4 regions of the Nonomuraea sp. ZG12 genome follow, and region 4 is predicted to be linked to each of the others. Evidence: riboswitches for the same ligand, from Rfam matches in the RefSeq annotation. Region 4 holds a riboswitch; each other region holds the start of a gene.
The links. Region 4 has a riboswitch for cyclic di-AMP ahead of ACTMTF_RS21895 (hypothetical protein). Riboswitches for the same ligand answer to the same signal wherever they lie in the genome.

Region 1: it holds a riboswitch for cyclic di-AMP, as region 4 does, so the genes downstream of both, ACTMTF_RS04565 (CHAP domain-containing protein) here and ACTMTF_RS21895 (hypothetical protein) in region 4, are expected to answer to the same signal.
Region 2: it holds a riboswitch for cyclic di-AMP, as region 4 does, so the genes downstream of both, ACTMTF_RS01265 (C40 family peptidase) here and ACTMTF_RS21895 (hypothetical protein) in region 4, are expected to answer to the same signal.
Region 3: it holds a riboswitch for cyclic di-AMP, as region 4 does, so the genes downstream of both, ACTMTF_RS06105 (D-alanyl-D-alanine carboxypeptidase family protein) here and ACTMTF_RS21895 (hypothetical protein) in region 4, are expected to answer to the same signal.

Annotation. Positions count from the first base shown of each region.
Region 1 is NZ_JBQHCW010000001.1:972,220-975,673, forward strand. Features, by position in the region: gene ACTMTF_RS04560 (aldehyde dehydrogenase family protein) at 1-964, shown strand, start outside; cyclic di-AMP (ydaO/yuaA leader) riboswitch at 1,196-1,343, shown strand; gene ACTMTF_RS04565 (CHAP domain-containing protein) at 1,355-2,011, shown strand; gene ACTMTF_RS04570 (fumarylacetoacetate hydrolase family protein) at 2,146-2,985, shown strand; gene ACTMTF_RS04575 (SDR family NAD(P)-dependent oxidoreductase) at 2,990-3,454, opposite strand, start outside.
Region 2 is NZ_JBQHCW010000001.1:284,295-287,748, reverse strand. Features, by position in the region: gene ACTMTF_RS01275 (M48 family metallopeptidase) at 1-29, opposite strand, end outside; gene ACTMTF_RS01270 (hypothetical protein) at 40-837, opposite strand; gene ACTMTF_RS01265 (C40 family peptidase) at 959-1,402, opposite strand; cyclic di-AMP (ydaO/yuaA leader) riboswitch at 1,533-1,691, opposite strand; gene ACTMTF_RS01260 (NlpC/P60 family protein) at 2,057-3,022, opposite strand; gene ACTMTF_RS01255 (NYN domain-containing protein) at 3,107-3,454, opposite strand, start outside.
Region 3 is NZ_JBQHCW010000001.1:1,307,861-1,311,314, reverse strand. Features, by position in the region: gene ACTMTF_RS06115 (hypothetical protein) at 87-464, shown strand; gene ACTMTF_RS06110 (MerR family transcriptional regulator) at 721-1,128, shown strand; cyclic di-AMP (ydaO/yuaA leader) riboswitch at 1,216-1,352, shown strand; gene ACTMTF_RS06105 (D-alanyl-D-alanine carboxypeptidase family protein) at 1,366-2,283, shown strand; gene ACTMTF_RS06100 (maleylpyruvate isomerase family mycothiol-dependent enzyme) at 2,299-3,021, opposite strand; gene ACTMTF_RS06095 (fumarylacetoacetate hydrolase family protein) at 3,021-3,454, opposite strand, start outside.
Region 4 is NZ_JBQHCW010000007.1:256,930-260,383, forward strand. Features, by position in the region: gene ACTMTF_RS21890 (alpha/beta fold hydrolase) at 1-614, opposite strand, end outside; gene ACTMTF_RS21895 (hypothetical protein) at 745-1,572, opposite strand; cyclic di-AMP (ydaO/yuaA leader) riboswitch at 1,754-1,891, opposite strand; gene ACTMTF_RS21900 (DUF5302 domain-containing protein) at 2,056-2,256, opposite strand; gene ACTMTF_RS21905 (erythromycin esterase family protein) at 2,338-3,454, opposite strand, start outside.

The DNA.
Region 1 (3,454 bases), on a different contig from region 4:
CTTCAACTATCCGCTGCTGCTGGCCGCGCACAAGATCGCTCCGGCGCTGGCGGCCGGCTGCCCGGTCATCGTCAAGCCGGCTCCCGCGACGCCGCTGGCGACGCTCTGGCTGGTGCATCTGCTGCGCTCGGCGGGCGTGCTGCCCGCCGCCGCGGTGCAGCTCGTCACCGGGGACGTGGAGGTCGGCCGCACGCTGGTGGAGGACCGGCGGATCGGCGCCGTGTCGTTCACCGGCTCGGCCGCCGCTGGGCACGCCATCGCCCGCGCCGCCGCCCCCACCAAGGTGCTGCTGGAGCTGGGCTCGAACGCCGCCCTCGTGGTCGCCGCCGACGCAGATCTGGAGGCCGCCGCCGACGCCGTGGTGCGCGGCGGCTACTACGCCTCGGGGCAGGCGTGCATCTCGGTGCAGCGGGTGCTGGTCGAGGAGGCGGTGCACGAGGAGTTCCTCGGGCTGCTCGCCGCGCGCATGAAGGACGTCGCCGTGGGCGATCCGCGCTCGCCCGGGACGCGGGTGGCGCCGCTCATCGACCCGGCGGCGACGGACCGGGTGCTGGACTGGATCGGATCCTCTGGCGCCAGGCTCGTCACCGGCGGCGTGCGTGACGGCCGGGCCATCGCGCCGACCGTGCTGGCCGACGTGCCCGGCGGGGCCGCCGCCTGGGACGAGGAGATCTTCGGTCCTGTGGTGTGCGTACGGCCGGTGCCCGACCTGGACGCCGCCTTCGCCACGGTCAACGCCTCCCGGTACGGCCTGCACGCATCGGTCTTCACCCGCTCCCTGGCCACGGCGTTCGCGGCGATCGAGCGCATCGAGGCCGGGGGAGTGGTGGTGAACGAGGTGCCGGGCTTCCGCGCCGACAACATGCCCTACGGCGGCGTCAAGGACTCCGGCATCGGCCGGGAGGGCCCGCGGTTCGCCATCGAGGAGTTCACCGTCACGCGAATGGCGATCATCCGGCCCTGAAGGGGCGCGTTTCTGCCCTCGTCAAACCCGGAGAAAGGTAAAGAATGGAGGGCTGAATCCCTTGCGTGACAGGGGATTCCGTGAGGGAGTCAAGCCCTTCACTTGCATCGTTCTATGCCGTTCACTTACCTTTGAGTCATCCGCGGTACACGCCAGGGTCTTTCACATGCCCGCGTGACCGTTTCAATCGCCGAGACCGCGTCTGACCTGTGCCTCTGTTCGATCACAGGTCTGCCGCGGCCGCCGAATCCGCGAAACTCGCGAAACCGGGGACCCACGTATTTCTGGGGTGAATCGGTTGCTCTCTCCTGAGGCATCCGTAGGGCACTTCCACGCCCGAACCCGTCAGCTAACCCGGTAGGCGGCATGGAAGTAAGGAGCACCCCCAGAATGGCAAAGAACATCCTCAAGCGCGCTTATAGCCGGTCCAACATCGTCACCTTCGCTCTTGGACTGAGCGTCGCCGCCGGCGCCACCCTGGGCGGCACCGCCGCCATGGCGGCGGAGCACCCGTCGCAGCAGAAGGCGGTCCCCGCTGCCGAGACCGGCAAGGTCAGCACGCAGACCCTGCTGCGGGTCGCCGAGTCCCAGATCGGTGTGAAGGAGAACGCGGCAGGCGGCGGCACGCCGTACCACAGCTGGTACATGTCCTCCCCGCGCGCGACCGAGACGCTGGCCCGCGACGGCGGCGGCCGGCCGCAGCTGTACGCCAACGCCCCGTGGTGCGCGATGTTCGTCTCCTGGGTCGGCGAGAAGGCCGGCGCCCGGACCTCGGTCGGCTGGGACGCCTACACCGTCACCTACGCCGACTGGTTCAAGGCCAACCAGCGCTGGGGCACCGTCGCCAAGCCCGGCTCCGTGGTCTTCTACGACTGGAACGGCGCCAAGACCACCAGCGCCATCGACCACGTCGGCCTGGTCAAGAAGGACAACGGCGACGGCACGATCACCACGATCGAGGGCAACACCGGCAACGGCAAGGTCGAGGAGCGGGTCCGTCCCACGTCGCAGGTCGTCGGATACGGCTACCCCGAGTTCGCGGCCTGACGCGGGCACAGCACCGGAAAAGCGCTTGAGTAGGCTGCCGGACATGGCGAGCCCGGCGCGGGCACGCCGTGACCTGGACGGGCCCCGGCCGGGGCCCTGACCGGGAGCACTGTTCGCTTGACAGGAAGGCGCTCATGCACCTCGTTCGTTGCTCTCGTTCCTCCCGCTGGGCGGTGCGCGCCGCGGGCGGCGACCGCGCGCTGCCCGCCGGCTTCTCGCTCGGCGACGCGCTCTCCGCCGACCTCGATCACTTCCGTACGCTGCTCGAAGCGGCTTCCGAGCCGATCGACGAGGTGACGCCCGCCGCGCCCGTCGATCCCGACACCGAGGTGTGGGCGGCCGGCGTCACCTACCGGCAGTCCCGCGAGGCCAGGGTCGAGGAGAGCACCGAGCCTGACATCTACCAGCGGGTCTACGACGCCGAGCGCCCCGAGCTGTTCTTCAAGTCGATCGGTCGGCGGGTGCGCGGGCATGACGAGGCCATCGGTGTGCGGCCCGACTCCACCTGGGATGTCCCCGAGCCGGAGCTGGCCGTGGTGGTCACGGCCAGCGGCGAGATCGCCGGCTACACCGTCTGCGACGACGTCAGCTCCCGCTCCATCGAGGGGGAGAACCCGCTTTACCTCCCGCAGGCCAAGATGTTCGCCGGCGCCACCGCGCTCGGTCCCGGCATCCGCCCCGCCTGGGAGGTCCCCGACCCGTACGCCCTGGAGATCGAGATGACGATCTTCCGTGGCGGCGAGGTCACCTGGGAGGGCACGGCCGCCACCTCGCAGCTGCACCGCCGCCTCGACGACCTGGTCGGCTACCTGTTCCGGGCCGACCGTCACCCTCGGGGCGTGATCCTGTCCACCGGCACCGGCCTGGTGCCCGGCCAGGACTTCACCCTGACGCCGGGCGACCGGGTGCGGATCCGGGTCGACGAGGTCGGGACGCTCGCCAACGACGTGTTGCCCGCCATGGAGATCCGCTGACGGCTCACCGGGGCGGGTCGAAGCGGCCGTCTACGGCGGTCCAGCCGCCGTCCACGTAGAGCACCGAGCCGGTGACGAAGCCGGCGGCGTCACCGGCCAGGTAGACCACCGCGCCGGCCATCTCCTCGGCGGTGGCCCAGCGGCCCAGCGCGCTCTTGGCCGCGTACGCGTCGTACCAGGCGGGGTCGTCCTTGATCTGCTGGGTCAGGGGCGTCTCCACCACGCCCGGCGCGATCGCGTTGACCCGCACCCCGTGCGGGCCGAACTCGGCCGCCGCGGTGCGCAGCAGTTGCACGAGCCCGGCCTTCGTCGCCGAATAGACGCTCTGGCCGGGCTCGGTCACGCTGGCGCGGATGGACGCGAAGCCGATGATCGAGCCCCCGCCCCGCGCCACCATGCCCGCGCCGAAGGCCCGCAGCACCTCGAACGAGGCGCGCAGGTTGAGGTGCACGACCCGGTCGAACTCCTC
Region 2 (3,454 bases), on a different contig from region 4:
TCCGCCGCGTCGTTTCTGTTCTGGTCCATTCGCGTCCCCTCACGCCAGCTGGTCGCGCATGTACGCGCGCCACCGCTCCGTCAGCATGCCGGTCGAGAGCCCCAGCGAGGCGAGCGCCCCGTCGACGCCGCCCGCCTGAGCTTCACGGTAGAGCCTCACCAGGGTCCTCTCACCCCGGTGCCCGGCGAGGAAGCGACACGCCAGCCAGGCCTCCTGGTACGCCCGCGCGAGCCTGGCGCCGTCGCCCTGGAGGGCGAAGTCCGCCGGTCCCGGCAGATGGCGGGGGATTCGTCCCGCTCTGACCTCGGCGGCGAGCTCGGCGGCGGCCACCCGCACGGGCAGCCCGGCGTCCCGGTAGGCGACGTAGTCGGCGAAACCCTCGTAGAGCCAGATCGGCAGCCCGCCGGTGCCCGCGGCGACATGGGTCAGCTCGTGCGTCAGCACCACGTCCCTGCCGGTCGGCGTGAGCCGGGCGAAGAACTCGGGCACCACGATCACCCGGCCGTCGTCCGCCACGGCGGCCAGCCCGTCGACCGACGCCACCCCGGCGAGCCCGGCAGCCTCGGCGGCGGAGCCGGGCACCAGGACCACGGGACGCACCGGCCGGCCCAGCACGGCCGCCACCCGCCGCCCGGCCGTGTCGGCCCGGCGTGCCAGGTCGCGGAGGAGCTCGGCGGGCGCGTGGCGCCCGGCGACCGAAGAGCTTCTCCCTCGTACGACCACCGCTTCGTCACCCCACGGGGCCGGGACCTCGGCGAGGTCCGGAGCGCTGGCCGTGGCGGCCCCGGCCAGCAGCAGGGCCGCCAGCACCGCTCGACGGCTCACCCGCACGGACACGATGCCCGATGGTAGCCGCCCGAACGGCAGATCCGCCCCGAAGACGGCCCGATGGCGGTCTGATGGGCCCGGGACGGCCGAAGGCCCCGTCCCGGGCGGGACGGGGCCTTCGGACCGGGGATCACAACCCGGGACGTACCGCGCCCACGAACGACGACTTGCGCCATCCCGCGAGCTTCTCGATGCGCACCCGTTCGCCTGTCCTCGGCGAATGGATCATCTTGCCGCCGCCGACGTACATGCCGACGTGACCGAGCCCGCGGAAGAACAGCAGGTCTCCTTCCCGCAGGTTCTTGTAGGAGACTTTCGTCCTGATGCGCGCGAACTGGCTGTACGTGACGCGCGGGATCTTCACTCCGGCCTTCTTCCAGGCGAACTGGACGAGACCCGAGCAGTCGAACGAACCAGGTCCGGTGCCGCCGTAACGGTACGGGTCACCGATCTGCTTCTTGGCCACCGCGACCGCCTTACCGGCCATCAGCTGTTGCCGAGCGACCTTGGCCCGCTTCGCGGACTTGGCGGACTTGGCCGCCTTCGTCCCGGAGGAGCCGGAGGATTCGCTCATCGTCGCCGCCTGCGCCGACGTGGCAGGGAGGACCATCCCTCCGGCTGTCACGGTCATGGTCAGCGCCACGCCACTCAGGGCGATGCGGGACAGACGGGGGTTCTGCGAAGAGGTAGACAGGATTTCTCCTTGGATCTTCCACGAACGCCTACCGGGTTAGCTGACGGATTCGGGCCTGGAAGTCGCCCTACGGCGCGTGTCGCGCCGATTCACCCCTGATCCGGAAACGCGGATCGCTGGGTCCCCGGCTCCGTGCCTCCTGGCTGCACGGACTCGGCAGGTCACCGCCTCCATTCGTCTACAAGGGCGGGGGCGGCGACCGGCTGGAATGTTCATCGGTCCACCTCGGAAGATCCGATGGCGGTCCGCGGCGACATGGCGTGGCGCCGCGAGGCCAGAAGCTACGCCCGGTCGTCGCGATCTGGCAAAGCCTGAGTGCCTCAGTCAAGATCAGACAAAGGGAGAGTCAAGTCCTCCACCACTGCTGGGATATGGGGGTTCGTTATTGAAAAGTGACCCTTCTCACAGTTGACGATTGAATGAATTGTCAGGTCCCATCCGTACCTCTTGTCACATGCGTCACATCCATTCACGCCTGGAAAGCACGAAACCGGGCCCCGGAAATGTTCCGGGACCCGGCTCGAAGGGTGTGGATCACGGGCGGCGGGCGCCCGCGAAACTCCTGCCGTAGGCGGAAAGGGAGACCACCTTGACCACATCACCGGTCTGCGGTGCGTGCACCATCTGACCGTTGCCCGCGTAGATGCTCACGTGCCCCAGTCCCTGACTGAAGATGAGGTCGCCGGGCTGCAGGTCGTTCATGTCCACCGCACGGCCGGCCGTCCACTGCTGCCAGGTGGTGCGCGGCAGCTCGACGCCCGCCGCGCGCCAGGCGGCCTGCGTGAGGCCGGAGCAGTCGAACCCACCCGGTCCCGTGCCGCCGAAGACGTACGGCTTGCCGATCTGGCCGTAGGCGAAGGACAGCGCCGCCGCGGCGTTGCCCGAGGCCGGACCGGTGTACTTCAGACCGGTGCTGTTGGGATTGCCGGCGCGGTAGGCGCCGAGCCTGTTGAGGAGCTTCTTCTGCTGCGCGATGAGCGCCAGGATCTCCTTGCGGTCCTTGCTGACCGCGTCGCGCTCCTTGTCGGCGTCGCCGAGCGCGTCCTGGGCGCTGTCGCGCTCGATCTTGAGGCCGCGGTTCTCCCGGTCGAAGGCGGCGAGCTTGTCGGCTCGCTCCTGGGAGAGCTGCTGGGTCAGCGACATGCTGTACAGCATGTCGCCGGGCTCGTCATTGGTCATCATCGTGGGCAACGAGGTGTAGTCGCCCATCTTGTAGGTGTCGACGGCCATCGCGACCACCTGCTCGCGCAGATCGGCCACGGTGGCCAGCTTGCGTTTGTAGCTCTCGTTGAGCTTGGCGTAGCGGCCGCTGGCCTCTTTGTACTTCTCGGTCGCCGTGTTGTAGCGGTCGACGACCTTGTCGGCCTTGTCATTGAGCTTTTTCAGCTTCGCCTTGGCCTGGCTGACCGTGGGCTTGGGATCGGCCAGCGCGCCTCCCATCGGGGTCAGCAGCAGCCCGATCGCAAGACCCGTGGCCAGGGGTATCCGGCCCAACCTCACAGCGTCGCCTCCCAGGGGATATACCTGGGGCGAAATAGTACAGAAGTGACGGGGTAAGTCTCACCTAAACGTCATATTTGTAATCTAGGCGCGGCCCAGCCGTCGAAGCAGCAGTCCAGACGGAACGGGTCTGGCTCCCATCCGCCGCACCGATTCGGCCACCTCGCGGTCGGAGGAGACCACGGCGATGGCCCGGCCCGGCGGCTCCGCGCGTACGAGCTGGCGGATCAGGTCGTCGGCGATCTCGCCCGGCGCGCTGAACAGCACCCGCACCCCGCGCGGCGCGACCACCTGCACTGGCGAGTTGAGCTCGGCGCCGTCGAACACGGCGGTCACCTCGACCCGGGTCTGGGCGACGAGCCCGCCGAGGCCGGTCATCAACCGGGTGCGCTGGTCGGCGAGGGTGAGGGTGCCGTAGCCGGACTTGGTCAC
Region 3 (3,454 bases), on a different contig from region 4:
TCGAGAAACGGCCGTCCAGGTAAGTCACGCCCACCGGTGATCCGGGAGGAGAGGCCTCCCTACCTCCGGATGGCTACGCTGGTCGGGTGACCCTCGAACTCCCATACGACGAAGTACCGGCAGATCCCGAGCAGCGCAGGCCGTGGTTGAGGAAGATCGCGTGGTGGGTGGCCACGGTCTTCGCCGGCGGCTTCGCGATCGCACAGGGCCTCACCAGCGGCGTGGTGGCCTCCGTCGCCGTCCTGCTGTTCTTCGCGTTGCCCGACATCGCCCGCGTGATCAGGCTGCGTAAGACCACCCTGCTGTACCGCGCGGTGCACGAGCCGTGGGTGCCGCTCGTGTTCGTGATCGTCTACTCCCTCAGCCCGCTGTTCTGGGCGCCGCTGTTCACCGCCGGGCTCGGCTGGCTCACCCGGTCCCTCCTCATCCGGGCCCTCCGCTACGGACTGCCCCGGCTGCTCTGAGCGGCGCACCGGTCCGGGCCCCGCTGTCCGTACGACGCGGCGGGCGGTCGCGTACACCGTCCGCGCGCCGCGCTTCAGGAGCTCCGCGGCGAACCGGCGGCCGATGCCGCGGTTGGCGCCGGTGCGAGGGCGATCTGGTCGGTGATGTCCCTGCGGAAGCGTTCCTCCTCATGCGCAACCGCTCGTCACGTGCGACGCGGCTACGCTGATAGTTGACGTTGACGTCAAGGGCAGGTCGGCACCGAAGGAGATCATCGTGCGCATCGGGGATGTGGCGAGCCGCGCCGGAGTGAGCACCAGGGCCTTGCGGTACTACGAGGAGCAGGGCCTGCTCGATCCTGAGCGCACGGCGAGCGGGCAGCGCAGCTACCCCGAGTCCGCGGTCCAGCGGGTCCGCCTCATCCAGCATTTCTACGCCGCGGGGTTGCCGAGCCGGACCATCCTGCACGTGCTGCCCTGCGTCGACGCCGGCACCGCGACGCCCGAGGTCCTCGACGTCCTGTCCGTCGAGCGCGACCGCATCGCGGCGAAGATGGCCGAGCTGGAGCATGCTCTCGCCCAGCTGGACCGGGTGATCGATTTCGCCCGGCACCCGGATCACTGCTCCGCCCCCCGTACACGGGGTGCGACCCCCTCGTGGGCGGGCGATCATAACAATTCTTGACCGATTTATACCCGTTTGCTACGTTTGGGGCTTGCGAGCGGCGGTCCCGTACATGCGGCCGTTGCTGTTCATTGCCCGGACCGTGCCTTCGCGCGGCCGCCTAATCCGCCGTCAGGCGGAGCCGGGGACCCACTTTCTGGGGTGAATCAGCGCATATCCGCGCTGTAGGGCACTTCCACGCCCGAACCCGTCAGCTAACCCGGTAGGCGGTATGGAAGCTAGGAGCTAGCCTTTTTCATGCGTCTCACCAACCGGCTCAGCCATGCCCTGCTCGGCCTCGCCGTCGCCACCGGCGCCCTGACCGTCGGCGCCGGTGCCGCGCAGGCCGCCTCGCCGGCCGCCACTGCCGTCACCGCCGACGCCACGGCCGCCACCCAGACCCGATCCCCCGTCACAGACGCTCCCGCCGTGCTCGGCAGCGCCGCGTACCTGATGGACGCGGAGAGCGGCGAGGTGCGCTTCAGCAAGGAGGCCGACCTGCGCCGGCCGGTCGCCAGCATCACCAAGGCGATGACCGCCTACACCGTGCTCAAGCAGGCCAAGCCGACGGACAAGGTCAAGATCACCGCTGCGGACGTCCGGTACGGCGCCCAGGGCGGGGCGTCGGTGGCCTACCTGCGCGCGGGTGACGTCCTCACCGTCGAGGACCTGCTGTACGGGCTGATGCTGCCTTCGGGGGCCGACGCGGCGCACGCGCTCGCCCGCGCTTACGGGCCGGGCGTGAAGACGTTCGTCGCCGAGATGAACGCCACCGCCCGCGAGCTCGGCATGAACGACACCATGTACGTCAACGCCGACGGCATGCCGTACCAGGGCGGCGGCTACTCCACCGCCCGTGACCAGGCGATGCTCGCCAAGGCGCTGCTGGACGACGAGACCCTCAGGACGGTCACCTCGACCCGCTACCACTCGGTCAGCGCCACGTCCGAGCACGGCTCGTACAGCTGGAAGAACACCAACCGGCTGCTCGGCAACCCGGGCGTCCTCGGCGTGAAGACCGGCTACACCCGGGCCGCGGGCTACACCCTCGCCTTCGCGGCCGAGCACGACGGCGACCGTCTCATCGGCGTGCTCCTCGGCGAGACCGACTCCAGCCGCCGCTTCGAGACCGCGCAGGCCCTGCTGGACTGGGCGGCGGCCGCCGACGACCGATGAGCCCGGCACGCGGTCCTAGAGCCACCGGGGCAGCTCCGGCGCCGGTCGGCCGCCGAGGCCGGTGACGCCGTCCGTCCCCCGGCCGGAGAGGTATGCCGCGAGGCCGGCGAGGGTGCCGGTCACCGGGGTGGAGCCGCCGGCGCCCGCGGTGGACCACTCGCCGTCGTGGTCGGTGGCCGTGACGGTGAGGGCGGGTCCGTCACCGGCGCCGGACCGTTTGGCGGTGATGTCGCCGATCAAGGCGGCGAGGAAGTCGGCCGGGAGGGCGTCGAAGCCCACGCCCGTGCCCAGGTCGACCGCGTGGACCATGACCTCACGGGCCCGCATCCAGGGGATCTCGCCGGCCGGGACGGTGCGGCCCTGGGCGGTGCGGACCTGACGGGCCCACTGCCGCTCGTCCAGCTCGGCGAGCCGCTCCTGAAGCGTGCCGGCGGACCGCGTGGCCCAGGCGCGCAGCTCGGCCGCCGGCCGGGCGGCACCCGCCTCGATGTCGGCGTCACGCTGCGCCGGGGAGGCGTACATCGGCGTCTCCTCCCCGGTGCGCGCCCACTGGGCCAAGTTGACCAGCGCGTCGGCGTTGGCGGCGACGTGGGCCAGCAGGTGCCCGCCGGTCCAGCCGTCGAGCGCCGTCCGCCGGAGCAGCCGGTCGTCCGGCAGGGTGTCCAGGGCGCCGAAGAAGATCTCGGTGCCCTGGGCCGTCCAGCGCAGGCTGTCGGCGCGGCTCCTGCCCGCGGCCATCAGGCCACCGACTCGGCGACGGCCTTGGCCTCGGACCGGCCCAGTCCGGTGATCTCGGTGGTCAGGACGCTGCCGTCGGCGAGGTACCGGGCGGGCTTCCGGGCGTGCCCGACCCCGCCGGGGGTGCCGGTGGCGATGACGTCACCCGGGCTGAGCGTGACGATCGTGGAGACGTAGCGCACCAGGTCGACGGGGTCGAACACGAGGTCCGAGGTGTCGGCTCGCTGCACGGTCTCGCCGTCGACGGATCCGGTCAGGGTGAGCGACGGCCGGGTGCCGCCGGGCAGTTCGTCGGGGGTGACCAGGTACGGGCCGAACGGCGTGCTGCCTTCCCAGGTCTTGCCCTGCAACCACATCGCCGAGCGGTACTGCCAGTCGCGCATGGTGACGTCGTTGAACAGGGCGAACCCGGCGATGGCCGCGACGGCGTCGG
Region 4 (3,454 bases):
AACTGCCTGGCGGTGCCCGCCGGGTCGTGGCAGCGGTCGTAGGCCAGGGCGGCCAGCCGCAGGAAACGCTCCCGGTCGAGCTCGAAGCCGGGCGAGCCGATCACCGCCCGGTTCGCCAGCGCCTGGGCCAGCACCGCCTCCCGGTCGCCGGCCGGCGGGGCGAACAGCACCGCGCCGGCCGCCTCGGTGGGCGGGGCCGCCGACGGGCCCGTGGTGGACATGATCGAGGTGAGGGTGAGCACTCTTTCGGGGTGCCTGAAGGCGAGGGTCTGGGCGATCATGCCGCCCATCGACGCGCCCACCACATGCGCGGCGGGCCAGCCGAGCACCTCCATCAGCCCCGCCGCGTCGTCGGCCATGTCGTCCAGCAGATACGCCGAGGGCGTCCCCGGTAGGGGGACGCCCTCGGCGTGCAGATGGGTGGACAGGCCCGCGTCGCGGTTGTCGAATCTGACGACGTGGTGACCCTGCTCGGCCAGTAGCGAGCAGAATTCGTCGTCCCAGTGTATGAGCTGGGCGCCCAGCCCCATGATCAGTAGGAGAGGGCGCCCGTCAGGCGAGCCGAAGCTCTCGTAGGCCAGTTCGATGCCGTTGACCGATGCACGCGAGATCACAGATGACAATTACCGTCAAATGCTCCTGGCGTAAAGCCAAACCCAAGGACGGCGGGGGGGGGTCGACGGAGGTCGGCGCAGAACCATCCCCAGGGGTCGGCGGGGGGTGTCGCGTGCGGTGAGGGGTGGGTCAGCGGGTCATGAGGCGGCGGATGCGGTCGCGGCCGAGGATGGCGCCGCCGCCGACGAGGGCCAGGCCGCCGGCGAGGGCGGCACCGGCGACGCCGCTCGGCTCTTCGGTCGCGGCCGCGGCGGCGGGGCTGGAGGGGCCGGCGTACGCGGTCGCCTTGACGGAGACGGCGGAGCCGCCGGAGCCCGAACCGGCGCGGGCGGAGGCGTCGGCGAGAGGCTTGCCCTCCACGACCTTCGACTCGCCCTTCTCGATCTTCTTCTCGGCCAGGATCTGCGGCGGCTTGGCCGGGTTGGCGTCCTTACGCGACCAGGCGCCGGTCGAGAAGGCCACCGGGTGGTTCTTCTTGCCCACGCCCTTGCCCCACTTGGTGATGACGTACTCGACCTTGATGTGGCCCTTGCCACCGTTGTCGTCGACCATCAGCGTCCGGGAGTTGAACGTGCCACCGGTCAGCTCGGCGAAGGTCTTGGAGTCCAGGTCCAGCATGACGCCGCTGCTGGAGGGAGCGCCGGGGCCGCGGTCACCGACGAAGAACGGCATCTTCTTGCCGTTGTAGACCACGTAGCCCTCGGTCAGCAGGGGCCAGCTGGGGCTGGCGGCCATGCCCTTCTGCATGGGCTTGCCGCTGGCGGGCAGGCCGGTGTCGCCGGCGCGGCCGGAGTTGTCGTCCCAGAAGTACGAGGCCGTGGTCGAGCCCTTGAGCAGGACCTTCTGAGTGTCGTCGACATCGGCGTGGGCGGCGGGGCCGGCGCCGAAGGCCAGGACGCCGGCAGTGGCGGCGCCGGCGAGCAGGGTGATGGAACGCATGCCGAAGCGAGCAGACATGAAAAAGGGAATCCTTCGTTAGGTATGGGGAAGCGCGCGCTCGCTTGAGGGCGTAGCCGGGCAGCGAAAGGCCGACGGACGCTACGCGGAGCGCGGAGAAGCTTGGGGGAAGTCGCCGCTCAGTGGGCGGCTGGTGACGTTACGCGGGCTGGGGGTACGCGGGAACGGAGCACAGGTGAGTTCGTCCTCTCCATCTCGCCTACCGGGTTAGCTGACGGGTTCGGACGTGGAGATGTCCTACCGGCCGCGAAGGCCGGATTCACCCCAGGAGATGGGTCCCCGGTTCCCGCGGAGGCGCGGGATTCGGCGCCAGGCGGCCGCCTCTTCCTGTTGAAGGGCCAGGTCACCGCCTGGTAACGCCACTCAACTTATAGGCCAAACCGGACAAACGCAAAGCAAATGCCATGAATCGGTCGAAGATCTACCTAAGAAGGTCAAGAAAAAAGGGGGTACGGCATGCCGTACCCCCGCGAATCCCCCGATTCAGCCGCCGCTCTTACGCCTGAACGATCGCTTGCTGGCAGCCGGCCCGTGTGCTCCGTGGATCTTCGAAGCGTCGGCGCCCCTGCCACCCGCACCCGTGTCCGCCTGCTGGTTGCGCTTGCGATCCAGCGCCTCGCGGAACTTGCGCTTCATCTCGTCCTCGGGGGTTTCGCTGACTTCCGGCTCCGGTGATTCCGCCATGAGGACCTCCTGGTGTTGGGGACATACACAGCTTGGCATGACGCTCCTTACAGCGCGAAACCGGGGATCGGCGATTCCGGGTCACAGCGGCGTGGAGCAGGTGCCCGAGCGGATGAAGGCGAGGCCGTCGTAGTCGTCCGCGAGCACGGTCGGGGCGAAGCGGAACTTGTAGGTGAGGCGGCTGACCACGGCTCCGTAGGCGCGCACGTGCAGACGGCTGCCGAGCCAGCGCGCCACGCCCTCCGACCGCTCGCCGGTGCGCAGGTCCAGCAGGTGGTCGTCCGGGCAGGCGGCGGCCAGCCTGGCCTCCACCATCGTGGCGTTGTCGACGCTCGGCACCCGGTTCCGCACGGGCGGCTTGCGCGTGTCGGGCCTGCCGAAGCGCATCCGCCTGGCCCTGAACTCCCCCTCCCCCATGAGCAGCCCCAGGGCGTAGTAGGCGGCGCCGTGCCGCTGCCGCAAGTGCCGGCCCATGGCCGGGACGGGGCCGCCGCCGTGGTTGCCGGACATCACATGGCCGTTGTGCGCCCACACCGCGACCTTCACGGCGGGGTCGCCCAGCAGCCGGTCCACGTTGTCGGCGAGGAACAGGTCACGGACGGCGCCGACGGTCTGCTGCGGGTCGGCGTGCCGCATCGGCCGGGACGCCAGGACGGCGCTCTGCCGCAGCGTCCTGGCATGCGCGATCGCCTCACCCGCCGATCCGGGCCCGGTGGCGAGGAAGTCCTCCAGGCGGCGGGCGGCTGTCTCGACGGCCGGGTCCAGGGGGCCGTCCACCCCCAGCCGGGTCTGCCCGAGCGCGGCCAGCGGCTCCAGGAACGCCGGGGCGACCTCCCCCAGGTATCGGGCCAGCCACTCGATCGAGGCCGCCGGATACTGCGGGTCGATCCCGGCGAAACGCACCTTACGCTCCGGGGGCGCGGCGCGGTTGTACTCGCGCATCCACTCCACCACCCCGAGCATCTCGCGCGTGTGCCAGGTCCAGAAGACCATCCCGCCCAGCGCCTCGGCCGCGTCGCCGGTGCCGTGCAGCACGTAGTCGTTGACCGCCTCGGCGGCGGAGACGCTGGCCTCCATCGCCAGCACGGTGAAGCCCAGCTCCTCCACCAGGAAGCGCAGCAGCCGGTGCTTGAGCAGGAAGAACTCCCGGGTGCCGTGGGTGGCCTCGCCGAGCCCCACCACGCGCACGCCGTCCAGA